Regions from separate parts of the Pseudomonas sp. TZ252 genome, predicted to be linked through region 1. Evidence: predicted binding sites of a transcription regulator. Region 1 holds the regulator's gene; each other region holds the start of a gene.
The links. The regulator sigma-54, encoded in region 1, starts transcription at its own class of promoters, with help from an activator protein. The targets are predictions, from matches to a motif close to ANTGGCATNNANNTTGCTNT.
Positions count from the first base shown of each region.

Region 2: the regulator sigma-54 is predicted to act here: its motif matches at 1,155-1,174, upstream of ACYAF3_RS27935 (CmpA/NrtA family ABC transporter substrate-binding protein).
Region 3: the regulator sigma-54 is predicted to act here: its motif matches at 1,464-1,483, upstream of ACYAF3_RS07955 (circularly permuted type 2 ATP-grasp protein).

Region 1 covers NZ_CM148566.1:1,176,794-1,179,055, forward strand. Annotated here, with positions in the region: gene lptB (LPS export ABC transporter ATP-binding protein) at 1-36, shown strand, start outside; gene ACYAF3_RS05480 (RNA polymerase factor sigma-54) at 262-1,755, shown strand; gene hpf (ribosome hibernation-promoting factor, HPF/YfiA family) at 1,833-2,141, shown strand; gene ptsN (PTS IIA-like nitrogen regulatory protein PtsN) at 2,155-2,262, shown strand, end outside.
Region 2 covers NZ_CM148566.1:6,062,694-6,064,955, reverse strand. Annotated here, with positions in the region: gene ACYAF3_RS27935 (CmpA/NrtA family ABC transporter substrate-binding protein) at 1-1,067, opposite strand, end outside; gene acnB (bifunctional aconitate hydratase 2/2-methylisocitrate dehydratase) at 1,245-2,262, opposite strand, start outside.
Region 3 covers NZ_CM148566.1:1,711,303-1,713,564, forward strand. Annotated here, with positions in the region: gene ACYAF3_RS07955 (circularly permuted type 2 ATP-grasp protein) at 1-1,338, opposite strand, end outside; gene ACYAF3_RS07960 (YgiQ family radical SAM protein) at 1,600-2,262, opposite strand, start outside.

The DNA of each region.
Region 1 (2,262 bases):
AAGGAAGTCTACCTGGGGCACGAGTTCCGCCTCTGAAGAAATCTCCTAGCGCGCCCTCCGGCCTCGCCGGAGCGGTTCCGCTCGCCCGCGGTTTCGCAACCACGAGTGCCGCCTGGAGCGGATGATTTATTCAGAGCAACCCTAGGCAAAGTACGAAAATTCAGGCATATAATTTGCTTCCTGGCGGTGCCGCCACCTCGGCACCCGTAGTAGTGGATGGTGCCATCCGGTACCAGCGAATAAGGTACTAAGCCCTCAGCCATGAAACCATCGCTAGTCCTCAAGATGGGCCAGCAGCTGACGATGACGCCGCAGCTGCAACAGGCCATACGCCTCCTCCAGCTATCCACCCTGGACCTCCAGCAGGAAATCCAGGAAGCGCTGGAATCCAATCCCATGCTCGAACGCCAGGAAGACGGCGACGATTTCGACAACAGCGACCCTCTCGCCGATGGCGCCGAACAGGCGGCCAGCGCGCCCCAGGAGAGCCCTCTCCAGGAAAGCGCCACGCCCAGCGTCGAAAGCCTCGACGACGACCAGTGGAGCGAACGCATACCCAGCGAGTTGCCGGTGGATACCGCCTGGGAAGACATCTACCAGACCAGCGCCAGCAGCCTGCCCAGCAACGACGATGACGAGTGGGACTTCACCGCGCGCACCAGCAGCGGCGAGAGCCTGCACAGCCACCTGCTCTGGCAGGTCAACCTGGCACCGATGTCGGACACCGATCGGATGATCGCGGTGACCATCATCGATAGCATCAACAACGATGGCTACCTCGAAGAGTCCCTCGAAGAAATCCTCGCCGCCATCGATCCGGAACTGGACGTCGAGCTCGACGAAGTGGAAGTCGTGCTGCGCCGCATCCAGCAACTGGAACCCGCCGGCATCGGCGCCCGCAACCTGCGCGAGTGCCTGCTGCTGCAACTGCGCCAGTTGCCGTCCACCACGCCCTGGCTGAACGAAGCGCTGCGCCTGGTATCCGACTACCTCGACCTGCTCGGCGGCCGCGACTACAGCCAATTGATGCGGCGCATGAAGCTCAAGGAAGACGAACTGCGCCAGGTCATCGAGCTGATCCAGTGCCTGCATCCCCGGCCCGGTTCGCAGATCGAATCGAGCGAAGCCGAATACATCGTCCCCGACGTCATCGTGCGCAAGGACAACGAGCGCTGGCTGGTCGAGCTGAACCAGGAGGCGATGCCACGCCTGCGCGTCAACGCCACCTACGCCGGCATGGTCCGCCGCGCCGACAGCAGCGCCGACAATACCTTCATGCGCAACCAGTTGCAGGAAGCCCGCTGGTTCATCAAGAGCCTGCAGAGCCGCAACGAAACGCTGATGAAGGTCGCCACCCAGATCGTCGAGCACCAGCGCGGTTTCCTCGACTACGGCGAAGAAGCCATGAAGCCGCTGGTCCTGCACGACATCGCCGAAGCGGTGGGCATGCACGAATCGACCATTTCGCGGGTCACCACGCAGAAATACATGCATACGCCGCGCGGCATTTTCGAGCTGAAATATTTCTTTTCAAGTCACGTCAGTACCGCCGAAGGCGGGGAATGCTCGTCCACCGCGATCCGCGCGATCATCAAGAAACTGGTGGCCGCGGAAAATGCGAAAAAGCCATTGAGCGACAGCAAGATCGCTGGTTTACTGGAGGCACAGGGCATTCAAGTGGCTCGCCGCACCGTCGCCAAATACCGCGAATCCCTGGGCATAGCCCCTTCGAGCGAGCGCAAGCGACTGGTGTGACGTTGATCCACGCCAAGGTGTTCCGGAGGCAGGTTGCTAACCTGCCACTTACACACGGGCAACAAGGAGAACGCGGTATGCAAGTCAACATCAGTGGCCATCAACTGGATGTGACCGACGCCCTGCGCGACTATGTCGGCGAGAAACTGAGCCGTCTGGAGCGCCATTTCGACAAGATCACCAATGTTCAGGTGATCATGGAGGTCGAGAAACTGAAGCAGAAGATCGAAGCCACCCTGCGCATCGCCGGTGGCGAGATCGTAGCCAATGCGGAACATGAGGACATGTACGCGGCCATCGACCTGCTGATCGACAAACTCGACCGTCAACTGATCAAACACAAAGAGAAGTATCTCGAACGGCAGCAAGGCGTAGGCGCCCGCTGATCTCCCCTCCCCTATGATCCGACTTGAGCAAATCCTGACCCCCGGCCGTTCCCTCGTGAACGTGCCGGGCGGCAGCAAGAAACGCGTACTCGAACAAATCGCCAACCTGGTAGCCAGGGAG
Region 2 (2,262 bases), 1.6 Mb from region 1:
AGGGCCGTCGCGGCATCGCGGTACAGCGCGGTCTGCTGGACCCTGCGGGCGATGCCCAGGTAGTCCGGGTCTTCGCGCAGCAGGCCCCAGCGGCGGAATTGGGTCATGAACCACATGCCATCCGAGAGCCAGGGCCGGTTGACTTCGCCGTCGGCATAGAAACGCAGCGGATGCGGGTCCTGCCAGGCGTTGCCGAGGCCGTCCTGGTAGCGGCCGAAGAAGCGCGGCTGGATCGCGCCGAGCGGAGCGTCGACATAGTCGCGGCCGCTGATCAGTTGCGCGGTGCCCAGGCGGTTCTCGGCGTTCTGTTCGATGAAGCGGCTGGCGTCGAGGACCGCCATGACCAGCGCGCGGGCGGTGTTCGGGTAGGCGTCGACGAAGGCGCGGGTAGTGCCGAGGACCTTTTCCGGGTGGTCCGGCCAGATCGCCTGGCTGGTGGCGATGGTGAAGCCCTGGCCCTGGTCCACGGCCAGGGCGCCCCAGGGTCCGCCGGCGCAGAACCCGTCGATGCGCCCGGCCTGGAGATGGCCGACCATCTGCGCCGGTGGAACCACCACGCTGTGCACGTCGTGCAGCGGATGCAGACCGATGCTCGCCAGCCAGTAGTTCAGCCAGAGCGCGTGGGTACCGGTGGGAAAGGTCTGCGCCAGGGTCAGGCGTGCACCATTCTGGCGCCGATGCCGGAGCAGTGCCTCCGCACTGGTCACGCCAGCCTGCTTCAGCGGTTCGGAAAGATTGATCGCCTGGCCGTTCTGGCACAGTCCCATGAGCACCGCCATCTCGCTTGCCGCGCTGCCGCCGAGGCCGAGCTGGACGCCGTAGACCAGCCCGTACAGGCACTGCGCGGCATCCAGCTCGCCGCTGAGCAGCTTGTCGCGCAAGGTGGCCCAGGACGGTTGGCGCCTGAGATTGAGCGTGAGGCCGTAGGGCTGGGCGAAGCCCTGGGTGGCGGCCACGATCAGCGAGGCCGAATCGGTCAGCGCCATGAAACCGATGTCCAGGGCGCTCTTTTCCGGTGCGTCGGAACCGCCGGCCCAGGCCTGGCTGCGTATCGCTCTGTCTGTCATCACCACCTCGAGTGCGGGAGGGCGGCGCGGGCCGTCCCGTTTTCCAGTGCGCAGGCGCCGTCGTCGGCGCGCTTTTCCATAGCTGCCACAGCAAGCGCTATGCCAGGCGGCGCGGGGGTTTTCGCCGGGCAAGAAAAAGCCCCGCACGGGGCGGGGCTTGTTCGACGCGTCGCTGGATCAGGCCTGGACGACCGGGATCTTGGCGTTCGCAGCCGCTTCGCGGAACTCGGCGATCTGGTCGAAGCTCAGGTAGCGGTAGACGTCGGCAGCCATGCTGTCGATGTCCTTCGCGTAGGCCATGTACTCCTCCACGGTCGGCAGTTTGCCGAGGATCGAGGAGACCGCCGCCAGCTCGGCCGATGCCAGGAACACATCGGTGGCATCGCCCAGACGGTTCGGGAAGTTACGGGTCGAAGTGGAGACCACGGTGGAACCGGTCTGGACGCGAGCCTGGTTGCCCATGCACAGCGAGCAGCCCGGCATTTCCATGCGCGCGCCAGCCTTGCCGTAGATGCCGTAGTAGCCTTCCTCGGTCAGCTGGTGGGCGTCCATCTTGGTCGGCGGAGCCAGCCACAGACGGGTCGGGATGCCGCCCTTGACCTTGTCCAGCAGCTTGCCGGCGGCGCGGAAGTGACCGATGTTGGTCATGCAGGAGCCGATGAACACTTCATCGATCTTGCGGCCCTGTACGCTCGACAGCAGACGCGCGTCGTCCGGATCGTTCGGCGCGCAGAGCACCGGCTCCTTGACGTCGGCCAGGTCGATCTCGATCACCGCGGCGTACTCAGCGTCCTTGTCGGCTTCCAGCAGCTCCGGCTTGGCCAGCCAGGCTTCCATCGCCTGGGCGCGACGCTCCAGGGTGCGCGGGTCGCCGTAGCCTTCGCCGATCATCCAGCGCAGCAGGGTGATGTTGGACTTCAGGTACTCGGCGATCGCCTGTTCCGGCAGCTTGATGGTGCAGCCGGCGGCGGAACGCTCGGCCGAGGCGTCGGACAGCTCGAAGGCCTGCTCCACGGTCAGGTCGTTGAGGCCTTCGATCTCGAGGATGCGGCCGGAGAAGATGTTCTTCTTGCCTTTCTTCTCGACGGTCAGCAGGCCCTGCTGGATCGCGTAGTAAGGGATCGCATGGACCAGGTCACGCAGGGTGATGCCCGGTTGCAGCTTGCCCTTGAAGCGCACCAGCACCGACTCCGGC
Region 3 (2,262 bases), 530 kb from region 1:
GGCGGCGACGGCGAATACGCGCATGCCGATGGCCCGCGACTGCAGGCCGACGCCGGCCTTGCCGTCGCGCCAGACCGGTGCCTGGGACAACTGCGCCAGGCGTTGCGCCACGTAGGCCTGCGGGCGCTCGCGCAAGCACTCGCCGAGGGATGCCAGGCCGGCACTGTCGAGGGCGTGGCCGAACAGAGGTTCGCAGCGCTGGCCGGGAAAGGCCGGCTTGATCACCAGGTCGGGCAGTGCCGCGAGTATCGCCTCGAGGGCTTGCGGCTCGCCGCACCAGCGGGTGTCGAGCGAGGGCAGCGCCAGTTCCTCGCCAAGCAGGCGGCGACAAGCCTGCGGCAGGAAGCCGAGCAGGCCGGGCGACTCCAGCACTCCGCTGCCCAGTGCGTTGGCCACCAGCACGCGTCCCTGGCGTACCGCCTCGAGCAGGCCGGGAATGCCCAGCGCCGAGTCGGTACGTAATTCCAGTGGGTCGCAGAAATCGTCATCGAGGCGCCGCAATACCGCGTGCACCCGTTTCAGGCCGCCGAGGGTCTTGAGATAGAGGGTGGCGTCGCGCACCGTCAGGTCGTGCCCCTCGACCAGCGGAAAACCGAGCTGGCGCGCCAGGTAGAGATGCTCGAAGTAGGTTTCGTTGAAACGTCCGGGAGTCAGCAGCACCACCAGCGGCGTCTCGCCGTCGCCGGCGGCCTGGCTGGCGAGGGTCTCCTGCAGGGTGCGGAAGTACCCGGCGAGATGCTGCACGCGCAGGTCGCGATAGAGTTCCGGCAAGGCCCGCGAGACGATCTGCCGGTTCTCCAGCGCATAGCCCGCGCCGGACGGAGCCTGGGTGCGGTCGGCAAGGACCTGCCAGCGTCCGTCGGCATCGCGCGCCAGGTCCACGGCATAGCTGTGCAGGAAAATCCCGCCGGGCGGCCGGATGCCGAGCGCAGGCCAGAGGAAGTTCGGATGGCCGAAGACCAGTTCGCTGGGCAGCAGCCCTTCGGCGAGCAGACGCTGGTCGCCGTACAGGTCGGCCAGCAGCGCATTGAGCAGCCGAGCACGCTGCGCCACACCAGCGGCGATCGGCTGCCACTCGGCGGCGGACAGCAGGTTCGGCAGAAGGTCCAGCGCCCAGGGGCGGTCGGTGCCCTTGGGATCGGCGTAAACGTTGTAGGTGACGCCGTTCTCCTGGATCTGCCGTTCCACCAGGGCCTGGCGCTGGCGCAATTGCTCAGGGCTGCTGCGCTCCAGTTGGCGGAACAGCCGCTGCCAATGGGGACGCACGCCGCCCTGGCGATCGAGCAACTCGTGGTAGGCCGTATCGGTGAACGGATAGTGGGCAAGCAGCTCGGGCATCGAAGGCTCGCGGGGCTGGGGTTGCGGTCACTGTAGCGGAGTCGGCGGCGCGACGCCGGAGCGAAGCGACGAGGCGTTGCCGGGTCCGCCACGACGGTTCTTCGTGAAGACCGGGATGCCCCGGAAGCGCAAGACTTGTGCCAGCGCCGTCAGGCCCGGGCGGCCAGGAGGTCGTGCCGCGGCAATGCACTGCGACGGTGCGCGACCGCAGGCAAGGTTGCAGCCGCGCACGCTTTGCGGGCGGCAGGGCCGCCCCGGCGATCAGCGCGGGATGTTCGGCTGGCGCGACTTCTTCTTGCCCTTGGCGAAGGCCGTCGCCTTGTTCTGCTGGCCCTTGCTCCACGGCTTGCCGCCGTCGCTGGCGCGTGGCGGCAGGCCGGTATGCTGGGTCAGCAGCTTGCCGGCCTTCTTGCTGCCGGCCGGCGTCGAGTTCTTCCGCCGGGCGCTCTGGTATTCGCCGGTATCCGGCTGGTAGGTCGGGACCAGGTGGTGCTTGCCATTGCCGATCAGGTCGGCGCGCCCCATCCGCTCCAGCGCCTCGCGCAGCAGCGGCCAGCCTTTCGGGTCGTGGTAGCGCAGGAAGGCCTTGTGCAGGCGCCGCTGCTGGTCGCTCTTGACGATGGTCACGCCATCGCTCTTGTAGGTGACCTTGCGCAGCGGGTTCTTGCCCGAGTGATACATAGCGGTGGCAGTGGCCATCGGCGAAGGATAGAACGCCTGGACCTGGTCGGCGCGGAAGCCGTTGCGCTTGAGCCACAGGGCCAGGTTCATCATGTCTTCGTCGGTGGTCCCGGGATGGGCGGCGATGAAGTACGGGATCAGATACTGCTCCTTGCCGGCTTCCTTCGAGAACTTCTCGAACATCTGCTTGAAGCGGTCGTAGGTGCCGATCCCCGGCTTCATCATCTTGTCCAGCGGACCGCG